DNA from 2 places in the Amycolatopsis sp. NPDC051106 genome. Region 1 is predicted to be linked to the other one. Evidence: riboswitches for the same ligand, from Rfam matches in the RefSeq annotation. Region 1 holds a riboswitch; the other holds the start of a gene.
What was found. A riboswitch is a leader RNA that binds a small molecule or an ion and turns the genes downstream of it on or off. The one in region 1 is predicted to bind S-adenosylmethionine.
Positions count from the first base shown of each region.

Region 2: another riboswitch for S-adenosylmethionine. It lies ahead of thrC (threonine synthase); the one in region 1 lies ahead of AB0M83_RS01775 (aminotransferase class V-fold PLP-dependent enzyme).

Region 1 is NZ_JBFBBQ010000002.1:32,813-40,159, forward strand. Features, by position in the region: gene AB0M83_RS01760 (metalloregulator ArsR/SmtB family transcription factor) at 69-752, shown strand; gene AB0M83_RS01765 (potassium/proton antiporter) at 848-2,326, shown strand; gene AB0M83_RS01770 (M23 family metallopeptidase) at 2,426-2,842, shown strand; SAM riboswitch class IV at 2,889-3,003, shown strand; gene AB0M83_RS01775 (aminotransferase class V-fold PLP-dependent enzyme) at 3,041-4,408, shown strand; gene AB0M83_RS01780 (hypothetical protein) at 4,425-5,021, shown strand; gene AB0M83_RS01785 (hypothetical protein) at 5,021-5,662, shown strand; gene lspA (signal peptidase II) at 5,735-6,322, shown strand; gene AB0M83_RS01795 (RluA family pseudouridine synthase) at 6,319-7,248, shown strand.
Region 2 is NZ_JBFBBQ010000016.1:55,624-62,970, reverse strand. Features, by position in the region: gene lepA (translation elongation factor 4) at 1-66, opposite strand, end outside; gene AB0M83_RS15340 (class I SAM-dependent methyltransferase) at 182-802, shown strand; gene AB0M83_RS15335 (VOC family protein) at 799-1,173, opposite strand; gene AB0M83_RS15330 (DMT family transporter) at 1,197-2,075, opposite strand; gene rpsT (30S ribosomal protein S20) at 2,432-2,692, shown strand; gene holA (DNA polymerase III subunit delta) at 2,854-3,834, opposite strand; SAM riboswitch class I at 3,971-4,104, shown strand; gene thrC (threonine synthase) at 4,118-5,383, shown strand; gene AB0M83_RS15310 (DUF4231 domain-containing protein) at 5,531-6,016, shown strand; gene AB0M83_RS15305 (ComEC/Rec2 family competence protein) at 6,021-7,347, opposite strand, start outside.

The DNA.
Region 1 (7,347 bases):
ACGTGAGCCGACCCTCCGGGTACGTCGCTTCGGCCGCGGGCGAAGGGTGGCCGCCGTACCGTGGTCGCATGGAGACGATCGCTCTCGCCGAGGTCGCCGCGGTGCTCGCCGATCCGAGCCGCGCCACCATGTGCCTCGTCCTGCTGGACGGGCGGGCGTGGACCGTCGGCGAGCTGGCCAAGGCGGCCGGGATCGCGCTCTCCACGGCCAGCGAGCACGTCACCCGGCTGGTCGACGCCGGGTTCGTCGCCCGGGTCAAGCAGGGCCGGGCCAGCTACGTCCGGATCGCCGACCCGCGCGTCGCCGAACTGATCGAGCACCTCGCCCAGCACGCCGAGCACCGGCTGGTGACCGGGCTGAAGTCGTCGCTCCGGGTGAAGCGGCTCGGGTTCGCCCGGACCTGCTACGACCACCTCGCCGGCGTGCTCGGCGTCGCCCTCCGCGACGGCATGCTCGCCACCGGCCTGATCGACGCCGACGGCGGGCTGGCGCTGACCGGCCGCGGCCGCGAGGTGCTGGCCGGGCTCGGCGTGCCGATCGGGACCGGGCGGCGGTCGCCGCTGCGCGACTGTCTGGATTGGACGGAGCGGCGCGACCACCTCGCGGGATCCGTGCCCGCGGCGCTGCTCGAACGAGCGGTGAGCGCCGGCTGGGTCGGCCGTGACGGGCATCGCGCGGTGAAGGTGTTTCCGGCGGCGGAGAAGCCGTTCGCCGCGCTCGGTGTCGACCTCGCCGCGCTCGGTGGGCCTTAACACACCACGCCTTCGCCGCGCGGCGGCGGTACACGAACGAGTTAACCCGGTCGCTTCACTATTCTGAGGGCCCACGGCACTCGGAGGGAGGCGGCATGGACCAGCTTCCCGTGCTGCTCGGCGTCGGCGGTGCCGTGCTGCTCGCCTCCGTGCTCGCCGTGCGCGTGTCGATCCGGCTGGGCCTGCCTTCGCTGCTGCTCTACCTGGCGATCGGCGTGCTGCTGGGCGAAGCCGGCTTCGGCATCCGGTTCGACAACCCCGAGCTGACCCAGTCACTCGGCCTCGCCGCGCTCGTCATGATCCTCGCCGAAGGCGGCCTGACGACCCGCTGGTCGGCCGTGAAACCCGCGCTGGGCATCGGAATCGCACTGTCCACTGTGTCCGTCGTGGTGAGCGTCGCGGTGACCGGCGCCGCCCTGCACTGGCTGCTGGGCCTCGACTGGCGGTTCGCGCTGCTGTGGGGCGCGGTGCTCGCGTCGACTGACGCGGCCGCGGTGTTCTCGGTGCTGCGCTCGGCCGGGATCGGCAAACGGCTCACCGGAGCGCTGGAGCTCGAGTCGGGCATCAACGACGCGCCGGCGTACATCGCCGTCGTCGTGCTGGCCGAAGGCGCCACTGTGGACTGGACGCTGCCGCTGCTGGTCGTCTACGAACTCGGGGCGGGCCTGGCGATCGGGCTCGGGTTCGGCTGGCTCGGCGGGATCGCGCTGCGCCGGGCCGCGCTGCCGGCGACCGGGCTCTATCCGCTCGCCACGGTCGCGGTGTGCGTCGTGGCGTACTCGTCCGGGCAGCTGCTGCACGCGTCCGGGCTGCTCGCCACCTACGTCGCCGCGCTGGTGCTCGGCAATTCGCGGCTGCCGCACCGCTCGGACACGCTGTCGTTCGCCGAAGGGCTCGGCTGGCTGGCGCAGATCGGGCTGTTCGTGCTGCTCGGCCTGTTCGCCTCGCCGAGCCGGGTGCTCGAGGCGGTGGTGCCGGGCCTGGTGGCGGGGGGTGTCGTGCTGCTGCTGGCCCGGCCGATCTCGGTCGTGCTGGCGATGCTGCCGTTCCGGCTGCCGTGGCGGGAACAGGCGTTCCTGTCGTGGGCGGGGCTGCGCGGCGCGGTGCCGATCGTGCTCGCGATGATCCCGCTGTCCCAGGGGCTGCCGGGCGCGCAACGGCTGGTCGACGCGGTGTTCGTGCTGGTCATCGTGCTGACGCTGCTCCAGGGCGCGACGCTGGGGCCGCTCGGGCGGTGGCTGGGGCTCGCGAAGAAGTCCGAGGCGCACGAGATCGATGTCGACTCCGCGCCGCTGGACGAGCTGGGCGCCGAACTGCTGCAGGTCCGCATCCAGCCCGGGTCGAAGCTGCACGGCGTGTACCTGTCCGAGCTGCGGTTGCCGGTCGGCGCGACGGTCAGCCTGGTCGTGCGCGAAGGCGCCGGCTTCACACCGCAGAAGACCAGTCGGCTCCAGGAGCACGACCAGCTGCTGGTGGTCACGACGAGCGGGGTCCGCGACACCGTCGAGCGCCGGCTCCGCGCGGTGGACCGGGCCGGCCGCCTGGCCCGCTGGAAGGGCGAGTCGGGCCGTTAGCGAGTGCCGTTGTCCGGTACTTGTCCGCAAGAATCTCACACGATCTTCCCTTTGTTCCCTCTTTTGGCTTACTGTCCGCACTGCGCGGGCGGGGACTGGGTGACCATCGACCACGACGGTGGCCGGCGCACCGGGTACTACCACATGGAGGCCATCAAGGTCACCGACGGTGAGCACGTCGACGCCGGGGCCGAACTCGGCTCGACCGGCAACGCGCTGCCGTGCGGCGGCAGCAGCACCGGCGCCCACGTGCACTTCACCCTCTGGACCCTGCCGGACGCCCCGGCGGCGAACTGGGACGGCAAGTCGTTCGCCGAAGTCTCGACGACGGTCGCGGCGGCCAGCGGCGAGCCGGTCGACGGGAAGACCATCGGCGGCTGGCGCTTCACCGCCGGAGCCGAGCAGTACACCGGCACGGCGACCCACGTGGCCGACCACGCCGTGACGCGGCTGCCGGGCCGCTTCCGCGCGAAGCTCCAGTCCCTCACGGTGTGTGAGCGGCGTCTCAGAATGTGAGGCGGGGGTTGGCCGCCGGCGCCGTTCTCGGTTACCTTCGAGCTCAGGTCATGAGTGCCAGCGCGAAGCCCCGGCTTGCTGGCCGGCAACCCTCCTACCGCGGTGGGGTGCCCCGGGTGAAGACCGGGCCGGTCGCGCCGTGCGACGGGCAAGCGCGGGCCCCTCGCCGGGGTCCCCCGGACCGCCGAGGAGGCACCGATGACTCTCGCCATCGACCGCACCAGCACGACCACCACCCCGGTCGACTTCGCCGCCACTCTCGAAACCCTTGCCCCGCAGAGCATTCCGACGGTCGCCGGTGCCGCACTGCGGGTCCCGCTCGTGACCGGCGAAACCATCGGGTACGCCAACCTCGACCACGCCGCGAGCGCCCCTTGTCTCGACGCCGTCCGCACGAAGGTCGACGAGTTCCTGCCTTGGTACGCCAGCGTCCACCGCGGCGCGGGCTTCGCGTCGCAGGTCTCGACCCGCCTTTACGAGCGCACTCGCGACGTCCTGCGCCGCTTCGTCGGCGCCCGCCGCACCGACACCGTCGTCTTCACCCGCAACACCACCGACTCCTTCACCCTGCTCGCCCGCAGCTTGCCCCGGCACACGACGGTGGTCGTCTTCGACACCGAGCACCACGCCGCGCTGCTGCCGTGGCAGGGCCCGAACGTCCGGCGGATCCCGACCCCGCGCACCCGCCTCGCGGCAGTGTCCGCTGTGGACGAAGCACTCGCGGATTCCCCGCAGGGGCCGCGTCTGGTGGTCGTCACCGGAGCGTCCAATGTGACCGGTGAGCTCCTGCCGGTGGCGGAGATCGCCGCTGTGGCGCGCAAACACGGCGCCCGCATCGCGCTCGACGCCGCCCAGCTCGCCCCGCACCGCCGGATCTCGATCAAGGAGCTGGACGTCGACTACGTCGCGTTGTCCGGCCACAAGCTGTACGCGCCCTTCGGCGCGGGTGCGCTGATCGGCCGCGCCGACTGGCTGCGCGCCGCCAAGCCGTACCTCGCCGGTGGTGGCGCGACCAAGCTCGTCACCGAGGACGCGGTCGTCTGGAACACGGGCCCCGAGCGCCACGAAGCCGGCTCGCCCAACACCGTCGGCGTGTACGCGCTCGGCGTCGCGTGCGAGACGCTCAGCGAGAACTGGGACGCCGTCGTGGCGCACGAGCAGGCCCTGCTCACCCGGCTGCGCAAGGGACTCGAGGGCATCCCGGGCTGCGCCGAGCTGCGGCTGTTCGACGCACCGGTCGACCGCGTCGGCACGCTCAGCTTCATCCTCGACGGCTTCGACCCGGGCTGGGTGGCGGCGGTGCTGTCGGCCGAGTACGGCATCGGCGTCCGCGACGGCGCGTTCTGCGCGCACATCGCGGCCAAGCGCCTGATCGGCATCGCCGGCGGCGACGGACAGCAGGCGATCCGCGTCAGCCTCGGCCTGGGCAGCACCGAAGAGCACGTCGACCGCGTCGTACTGGCATTGCGCCAGATCGTCGCGCGCGGAGCCCGCTGGGGGTACACGAAGGTGGACGGCCGCTGGGCCCCGGTCGGCGACCCGCGGGAGCTGCCGCCGTTCTGCTGAGCGCTAGCCTGGGCCGATGGGGAGAGGGTCACGTTCCTGGTTTCCGTTGGCGCTGCTGGGGTCCGCGCAGATCGGCATGGTCGCGGTGCAGCTGGTTTCGCGCCGGAGCCCCGCCGAAGACGAGTCCGCGAACCTGCTCCTCGGGCCGGCGCCCTCGGCCGGCGCGGAGTACGGCCGCACGCAGTGGCTGACCCAGGACGCGTTCTTTTCGCTCGGGCGGGGCCTGCCCACCGGGCCGGTCTGGCTGGTCGCGCTCGGCGTGGTGCTGGCCGGCACGGCGGTCTGGTACGCGGCCGCCATGCGGCCCGTCCGCACCGGGTGGTTCGTCCTCGGGACGGTGGGCGCGCTGCTCGCCCTCCCGCTGCTCGACCTGGTCGGGTCGTGGCAGTTCCGCCTCGGCGACGGGCTGCGGGGTCCGCTGCTGGCCACGCTCGGTCTGCTGGTGCTCGCCGCGTACGAGCGCAGCAGGCTCGTGCTGCTCACCGCGCTCGTCTTCGCGGTGATCGCGGTGGTGCTCTCGGCGGACATCGTGGGGGTGCTGCTGTCGGCGATCGTCCTGCTCGCCGCGGCGTTCGCGGTACTGCTGCGCTGGGCACCCGATACCCTGCGGTGATGGGGAGTTCGCGGCGGTACTGGTTCCCGTTGGCGGCGCTGGGGTTCGCGCAGCTGATCATGGTGCTCGCCGAGCTGCTTCCGGGGGAGAGCCTCCCGGCCGGGTATTTCACGGACCTGCGCGCGCTGCCGATGAGCCGGGAGAACGAGCTCGCCACCAGCACTTTCGGCGGTACGGGTCTCCCGTCCGGCTACCGGGACCTCGCCGTCGCCGTCTCGGTCGACCGCGGGTCGTCGGCGACGCTCGGCTGGCTCGTCGCGCTCGCCTGCGTCGTGGCCGCCGTCGCCGGCTGGTACTGGCTGGACCTGCGCCGCGCGGGGACGCCGCCGCGCACCGGCCGGTTCGTCCTCGGAACCCTCGGTGCCCTGCTCGCCATCCCGGTGCTCGACCTGGTCGGGGCGCTGCAGTTCCGGCTGGGCGCGGACGTGCGCGGCGCGCTGGTGGCGACGCTCGGGCTGCTGCTGCTCGCGGGATACGAGCGCAGCCGGTTCGTCGTCGCCGTCGCGGGGGTGTTCGCGCTGGTCACCGTGGTCTTCCTGCCGCCGGTGGCCGGGGCGCTCGTGGCGGCGGGCGTCCTGTTCGGGGCCGCGTTCGCGGTCCTCCTGCGGGGCCCCGCCGACACTGCCGCCGACACCCCCTGACCAGCCGTGGACAATGGAGCCGTGAGCACCGAGCCCAGCCACTCCGAACCCGACACCGACGCTGCCGCCGAGGTGGCGCCCGAGACCGTGCAGGAGACGCCGGAAGAGCCCGCGAAGCCGCTGCTCCCGAAGCGCCGCGTGGGCTGGGTGTTCGCCGTCGCGGTCGTGTTCTGGGCGATCGACCTGGTGACGAAGAACCTGGTCGCCGCCAACCTCGAGGGCAAGGAGCCGCTCCGGATCCTCGGCGGGCTGATCTACCTGCAGGTGATCCGCAACCCGGGTGCCGCGTTCTCGATGGCCACCGGCATGACGTGGGTGCTCGCGCTGGTCGCGCTCGCCGTCGTCATCGCGATCATCTGGCTGTCCCGGCGGCTGCGCTCGATCGGCTGGGCCATCGGGCTCGGCCTCGTGCTCGCCGGCGCCACCGGCAACCTGACCGACCGCATCTTCCGCGCGCCCGGCGGGCTGCAGGGTCACGTCGTCGACTTCATCTCGGCGTTCGCCCCGAACGGCAAGGGCTTCGCGATCTTCAACATCGCCGACTCGGCGATCTGCGTCGGCGGCGCGCTGATCGTGCTGCTTTCGCTGCTGGGCAAGGACTACGACGGCACGTCGACCAAGGACAAGAAGAAGGCCGAAGTGCCGGAGGAGAAGGCGTGAGCGCGCGGATGCTCCCGGTGCCCGACGGGCTCGACGGCATGCGGGTCGACGCCGGCCTCGCCAAGCTGCTCGGGCTCTCCCGCACGGTCGTCGCGGAACTGGCCGAATCCGGTGACGTGCTGCTCGACGGCCGGCCCGCCGGCAAGTCCGACCGGCTGTCCGGGGGCGGTCTCCTGGAGATCACGCTCCCGGAGCCGGCGAACCCCGTCGAGGTCGTCGCCGAACCGGTGGACGGCATGAAGATCCTCCACGACGACGACGACATCGTCGTGATCTCGAAGCCGGTCGGCGTCGCGGTGCACCCGAGCCCGGGCTGGACCGGCCCGACGGTGGTCGGCGGCCTCGCCGCGGCCGGCCTGCGGATCGCGACGTCGGGCGCGGCCGAGCGCCAGGGCGTCGTGCACCGGCTCGACGCGGGCACGACCGGCGTGATGGTGGTGGCCAAGAGCGAGCACGCGTACACGGTGCTCAAGCGGGCGTTCAAGGAACGCACGGTCGACAAGGGCTACCACGCGATCGTCCAGGGCCACCCCGACCCGATGCGCGGCACGATCGACGCCCCGATCGACCGCCACCCCCGCCACGACTACAAGTTCGCGGTCGTCCAGGGCGGCCGCCCGAGCGTGACGCACTACGAGGTCGTCGAGGCGTTCCGGGCGGCGTCGCTGGCGCACATCAAGCTGGAAACCGGGCGGACGCACCAGATCCGCGTCCACTTCTCGGCGCTGCGGCACCCGTGCGTCGGCGACCTGACGTACGGCGCGGACCCGGTCCTGGCCCGCCACCTCGGCCTGAACCGCCAGTGGCTGCACGCGAAGACCCTGGCGTTCGCGCACCCGGCCGACGGCCGCTGGGTCGAGTTCGAGTCGGAGTACCCGGGCGACCTCGCGAACGCGCTGAAGATCCTGCAGGACGAGAGCTACTAGCGGCGCACTTCGACGTTGGAAGCGGCTCGCACCGGCCCGTTCACCGAAGCCAACCCCGCCCGGCAGGAATTTCGGCCGCGCCGATGCAGTGAATGACCC
Region 2 (7,347 bases), on a different contig from region 1:
GCAGAAGTTCCGGATGAGCTCCGGAGGCGTGAAGGTCGTGTCGGCGAACTTGTTGAGCGCTGTCACTCGAATGAGTCCTCGGAAAGTCGGGGATGGCCACCTCTATGCTCCCACGGCGCTCCGGGTGCGGGTGGGGGTCATCCCCGATGCGAGCCGATCTGATCCGTGGTGCCCTCGAAGTATGAGCACTTCGCACCAGCCGGCACCCCCTCCCCAGCCGGATCCAGGTGGCTTCGGCCGCGTCCTCGACCGTGCCTTCGGTCACCCCTCCGGACCCCTCGGCCGCCTCGGCGGCTGGGTGATGGCGCGCGGCAACGCCGCCACCGAACACCGCGTCGTCGACCTGGCGAAGATCGAGCCGGACGAGACCGTCCTGGTCGTCGGGCCCGGCCCCGGCGTCGGCCTGGACGCCGCCGCGCGGCTGGCCGGGCGCACCATCGGCGTCGACCCCTCGCCCGAGATGCTCGGGCTCTGCCAGGAGCGCTGCGGCGACCGCGTCGAGCTGCGTGAGGGGTCGGCGGCGCACACCGGCGAGCCCGACGGGTCCGTCGACGTGGTCCTGACCGTGAACAACGTCATGCTCTGGGACGACCGCGCGGCCGGGTTCGCCGAGCTGGTCCGGGTGCTGCGCCCCGGCGGGCGGCTGCTGCTGTCCGCGCACGAGAAGTGGCTGCCCGTGAGCAGGCACGTCCTGGCCGACGAAGCCGCCGCCGCGGGCTTCGCCGACCTGCAGACCTGGACCTGGGACCCGCCCGGCTTCGCCGCGCTGGCCGCGCAGCTGCGCGCCGTCAAGCCCGCCTAGCGGGTGTCCGTGCGGATCGGGTGGCCCTCGGGCACCTCGACCAGCACGATGCGCGTGCCGTCCGGGTCGGCGATCCAGGCCTCGTCGAGGCCCCAGGGCTCGCGCTGGGCGTCCCGCACCGGCTCCAGGCCCTTCGCCTTCAGCTCGGCCATGACGCCGGCCAGGTCCCGGACCTGCAGCCAGAGCACCAGGTCAGGCGACGAGCCCGTCTCCCCCGCGCCGGAGACCTCCAGGGAGCCGTGCCCGAGGAAGAACACGGTGCCGCCGGGGAACTCACGCTCCACGGCCAGGCCGAGGGTGTCGCGGTAGAACGCCGTGGCGGCGCCGACGTCGCGCGGGCGGATCAGCAGCCGGCTCTTCAGGACTTCCATCCGACCATCCCTACCGGACGCGCTCAGGCGGCCGCAATCGCGGCGATTCCGGACAGCACGATCACCGAGCCGGCCAGCCGCCGGACGGCGTCGCGTTCGCCCAGCACCAGCCAGGCGGCCAGCCCGCCGAGCACGATGCTCAGCTCCCGGGCGGGCGCGACCAGGCTGACCGGCGCCATCGTGAGGGCGAACAGCACGAGGATGTAGGCCAGCGGCGACAGCAGCGCGACGATCAGCACCTCACGACGCTGCTCGCGCCAGATCCGGGCCACCTCGTCGCGGCCGGCCAGCGCGCCGGGCACGAGCAGGACGCTCTGGAGCACCGACCCGAGGCCGAAGTAGACGACCGGCGGCATGCCGATGCCGGTCACCGAGTTCGCGTCCCAGAGCGTGTAGCCGGCGATCGTGGCGCCGGTCAGGAGGCCGTAGAAGATGCCCGCGCGCCGTGCCTTCGCGGCGGCCGGGTCGTGCGCGGCGCCGGTGCGGCCGGTGCTGATCACCAGCACCCCGGTGATCACCAGGAACGCGCCGAGCAGCCCCAGCCAACCGGGTCGTTCGCCGAGCACCAGGACGGCCGCCAGCACCGACAGCAGCGGCCCGGTGCCCCGCGCGACGGGGTAGACGACGGAGAGGTCGCCGACGCGGTACCCGCGCTGCAGGACGACGCCGTAGGCGACGTGCAGCACCGACGTGCCCGCGGCGGCCAGCAGCCAGCTCCACTGTGGACGTTCCGGCTCGACGACCAGCAGCACGACCGTCACGGGCAGCAGGACGACGGCGGAAACCGTGTAGTAGAGCCAGACGAACTGCGTGCCCCCGGAGGAGATGCGCTTCGCGGCGAGGTTCCACGCGGCGTGCACGACGGCGGCGACGAGGACGAAGGACAGCGCGGTGGTGTTCATGGGACCCCTTACGGGTTTTCGCACGCGCGAAAACCGGGTCCTCCAGGCTTTTGCCCCGTCAGATGAACGGCAGGCCACCCGGACCCGCCGATGGTGCCGCTCGGACCAGACCCGCCGGTCCTGGTTGTGGAGAGCGAGGTGCGCGGACCGGCGACGGAACCCTAGGCACTACCGTTGTCGACCGTACCCCTGGTGATCGGTGTTCGCCGGACGCGGTCGCGGGCCGTCCGAGCTGGGCTGTTAGAGTTGTCGCTCGCTGCCCGTGCGGCATTCCGTCATGGAGGAAGCCCGCTCTTCGCGAGTGGGGCCAATTCAGCGCGGCGGCGAATCTCACCGAGTGAAACAGGAGTTGCCCTATGGCCAACATCAAGTCGCAGATCAAGCGCATCACGACGAACGAGAAGGCGCGTCAGCGCAACCAGGCGATCCGGTCCTCGGTGAAGACCGCGATCCGCAAGGTCCGCGAGGCCGCCGAGGCCGGCGACAAGGCCAAGGCCGCCGAGCTGCAGCGCGACGCCGCCCAGAAGCTGGACAAGGCCGTCTCGAAGGGCGTCATCCACGCCAACCAGGCCGCCAACAAGAAGTCGGCGCTGGCGAAGCGCGTCAACGCGCTCTGAGCTGGTTGATTTCTGGGAAAGCCCCGGCTTCGGCCGGGGCTTTCTTCATGTTCCGGGGCGGCCGTTCGCGGCTGTCGCCGGCTCCGGCGGAGAACTCGCCGAGATCGGCGGTCGCCCTCGGGGCAGGAACCGCAAGGTCCTCGCCGGCGGCAGCACGGACCTCAGCGTTCGCCCTTGGCGGCCGCCACCTGGAGGACCGCGCGCTCCAGTGCGTAACCCGGGTCCGCCGCCACACCCTTGACCTCGGCGTTCAGCCTCGCCACCACGCGCATCGCCGTCGCCAGGCCGTCCTGGTTCCAGCCCCGGACCTGGCCCTGCGCCTTGCGGATCTTCCACGGCGGCATGCCCAGCTCGCCCGCCAGCTGGTTCGGGTTGCCCCGGCCCGCGCCCGAGACCCGGGCGATCGTGCGGACCGCGTCGGCCAGTGCGTCCGCGACCAACACGTGCGGGACGCCCAGCTGCATCGCCCAGCGCAGCGACTCCAGCGCCGCCGAGCGGTCGCCGCTGACCGCCTTCTCCGCCACCGCGAACCCGGTGACGTCGGCCCGGCCGCGGTGGTAGCGGTGGACCGCGTCCGCGTCGACGGTCCCGCCGGCGTCCGCCACCAGCTGCGTCGCCGCCGAGGAGAGTTCCCGCAGGTCGGAGCCCACGGCCTCGAGGAGCGCGGCAACCCCGGCCGCGTCGATCTTGCCGCCCACCCGGCGCACCTCGTGGCGGATGAATTGCTCCCGCTCGGCGGGCTTGGTCAGCTTCGGGCACTCGGTGATTTCGGCGCCGGCCTTCTTCAGCACCGCCGGCAGCGTCTTGCCCGCCTTGCTGCGGCCACCGCCGGTGTGCACGACGACCAGGACGATCCCGTCCGCCGGGTCCTTCAGGTAGGACGCCACGGCGTCGGCCAGCTCCTGCGAGATGTCCTGCGCCGACTCCAGGACGATCACGCGACCTTCGCTGAACAGCGACGGGCTGACGAGTTCGGCCAGCTCGGGGGCTGTGAGATCCGACACCCGGACCCGGGTCAGCTCGGCCGTGGCGTCGATCGCGCGGGACGCGGTGAGCGCCTCGCGGACGGCGCGCTCGATCAGCAGTTCTTCCTCACCCAGGACCAGGTGCAGCGGGGCCGGGGCGGTGGCTTGGACGGTCACGGGGGAATCCTCTCACTCGCGGTGCCGTGCGCCCGCTCCGGTGATGTCGAGCGGCCGGCATGGCACGGCGCGAGCGCCATGTCGTACGGTGTCAGCGAGGCGGCGCGCTGAACGGCGCGCGCCGACAACTGAATACCGCTCATCCAGAGGGGCAGAGGGAACGGCCCGACGAAGCCCCGGCAACCGGCGTACAGCCTGTCATCCCGCGATCGCGGGGTAGCTGACGACCACGGTGCCAATTCCGGCCCGCTTCGGCGGGGCAGATGAGGAAAGGAACCTCGCGATGACCGCCACCCTCGGAACGACCTCCACCACGAAGACCCCGGATCTCGGTCCGGCCGTCGAACTGGTGTCGAAGGAAGAGGGCCACCGGCAGCCGCTCGCCCCGGAGTTCGTCTCCGCCGAGGACTTCTCGCCGCTCGAGGTCGCCTACGACTTCGGCCGCGTCCGCCGTGAAGACATCGAGGCCGGCCCCAAGAACATCTGGCGCTACAAGAAGCTCCTCCCGGTGCCGTCCAACGTCGAAGAGATCCCGAACACCGAGCCCGGCGCGACCCGGCTCATCCGCGCCGACCGCCTCGCCAAGGAGCTCGGCCTCAAGCGCCTCTGGGTCAAGGACGACACCGGCAACCCGACGCACTCGTTCAAGGACCGCGTCGTCGCCGTCGCGCTGGCCGCGGCCCGCGAGTTCGGGTTCGAAGTGCTCGCCTGTCCGTCGACCGGCAACCTGGCCAACGCGACGGCCGCCGCCGCGGCCCGCGCGGGCTGGCGGTCGGTCGTGCTGATCCCGAAGACCCTCGAGCGCGCCAAGATCCTCACCACCGCGGTCTACGACGGCGACCTCATCGCCGTCGACGGCAACTACGACGACGTCAACCGCCTCGCCACCGAGCTCGCCGGTGAGCACCCGAAGTGGGCGTTCGTGAACGTGAACGTCCGGCCGTACTACTCGGAAGGCTCGAAGACGCTGGCCTTCGAGGTCGCCGAGCAGCTGGGCTGGCGCATCCCGCCGCAGATCGTCGTGCCGATCGCCTCCGGTTCGCAGCTGACCAAGGTGGACAAGGGTTTCCGCGAGCTGGGCCAGCTCGGTCTCGTGGACGCCAGCCCGTACAAGGTGTTCGGCGCCCAGGCCACCGGCTGCTCGCCGGTCTCGGCCGCGTTCCGCGCCGGCCTGGACGTGGTCCAGCCGGTGAAGCCGGACACGATCGCCAAATCGCTGGCGATCGGCAACCCGGCCGACGGCCCCTACGTGCTCGACATCGTCAACCGCACCGGCGGCGCGATCGAGGACGTCACCGACGAAGAGGTCGTCGAAGGCATCCGGCTGCTGGCCCGCACCGAAGGCATCTTCACCGAGACCGCGGGCGGGGTCACCGTCGCGACGGCGAAGAAGCTGGTCGAGACCGGCAAGCTGGACCCGGACGCCGAGACGGTGCTCCTGATCACCGGCGACGGCCTCAAGACCCTCGACGCGGTCGAGAACCACATCGGCCCGAAGGCGACCGTGCCGCCGTCGGCCAAGGCCGTGAACGAGGCGCTCGGCTACTGACGTCCGGCCGGGGCGGGTTCCGCCCGCCCCGGCTTCAGCGGCGGGGCGGGCCGCGCGGCTCGCCCCGGCGAGTACCTCCTTTCGCGTCTCCCCTGTGCCGATAAGGTCGGCACCCGCCAGGTGTCGGCTCGGTCCGGGAGGTTCGGAATGCGGAATCTCGGCAAGCATTGGATGGTCACCGCCGAACGCGACGGCCAAGCCTTGCCGATGACGGTCGTCGCGAAGTGGCGGTGGTACAAGAAGGGCGCCCGGCGAGACCGGCTGCGGTACGGCGTCGTGGAAGTCGTCGCCCTCACCGGCTCGGCCGCGATCCCGGTGGCGGCCACCGCCCACCTCGACTCGGTCGTCATCGCCGCGCTCGGCGCTGTCGTCCTGGTCGCGACCGGCGTCCGGACCACGTTCGGCATGCACCAGAACTGGGTGGAGCACAGCCAGATCGGCTACGCGATCGAGCGTGAAGCAGCGTTGTACCTCCATTCCGCACCGCCGTACGAAGGCACGGACGCGGTCCGGGTGCTGGTCGCGCGCGTGGAGACCCTGGCCGACGAGGGCGGGCAGCAATGGGCTCGCCGCCGGATCACTTTCGAACACGACCGCCAATCCGGCGACAGCGCCCGCAAGCCCGCCGGGTGACCGCTCACCGGCGGGGCGGGCCACGCGGCTCGCCCCGGCGCGCCACCGCCGGGCCCGCCGGGTCGCCGACCACCGCGGTGTCGCCGTCCAGGTCGGTCCGGGTGACCAGGGCACCGAGCGCCGTCAGGCTGTCCATTGTGGACTTGTTGGGGTGCCCGTAGGTGTTGCCCGCGCCCACGCTGACCATCGCCACCCGCGGCGCCACCGCCGCGAGGAACGTCGGCAGCGAATAGCGCGAGCCGTGGTGCGGCACCTTCAACACCTCCGCCTTCAGGTTTCCGATGTCCGCCAAGAGATCCGCTTGCGCCGCCAGCTCGACATCGCCGGTCAGGAGCACCCGGCCGGCCGCGGTCTGCGCTCGCAGGACGACCGAACTGTTGTTGATCGTCGTGCCGTCCTGCTGACCCGCCGAGCGCTCCGGCACGTAACGCGGGCCGAGGACGTCGAGCGACAGCCCGGGCCACGCCTGCCGCTCCCCCGGGTTCAGCTCCACCAGCGGCACTCGCTGCCGGAGCGCCTCCGCGGCGACCTGCCGCCACGCCCACTCCGGCGCCCGCCCCGGGCCGACGGCGATCGCGCCGACCGCCCGGCCGTCGAAGACCGACGCCAGCCCGCCGATGTGGTCGGCGTGCAGGTGGCTCAGCACCAGCAGCGGGATCCGGTCGACCGCCAGCCGGTGCAGGCACTCGTCCACCGGCCCCGGCTCGGGTCCGGTGTCCACGACGACCGCGCGTCCCGGCTCCGCGGTCGCCAGCACGACCGCGTCGCCCTGCCCGACGTCGCACTCGACCATCGCCCAGTTCCGCGGTGGCCACGCCGGCGCGAGCACCCGGACGGGCACGAACACCAGCAGCGCGCCGACGACCAGCACCGCCATGGCCAGCCGCACGCGCCGGTGCCGGGCGGCGAGCACCAGCACGCCCAGCACGGCCGCCGCGAGCAGCCCGCCCGACCAGCCGCCGGGCCAGGCGACGACCGCGCCGGGAGCCCGCGCGCCGTGGCGCGCCACGGTGATCAGCCACCGGGCCTCCGGGTCGGCCAGGTGCACCAGGACCTTCCCCGCACCCGGCCACCAGGGACCGAGCACCGTCGCCAGCACACCGAGCACCGTCGCCGGGGCCACGACGGGCGCGGCGAGGACGTTGGTCACCACCGAAACCAGGCTGACCGTGCCCGCCATGCCCGCGAGAACCGGCGCCGTCACGAGGAAGGCGGCCAGCGGGATCGCCAGTCCTTCGGCGAACCCCGGCGGAACGCCACGACGCGCCAGCGCCGCGGCCCAGCGAGGCGCGATGAGGACGAGTCCGGCCGTGGCGAACACCGACAGCGCG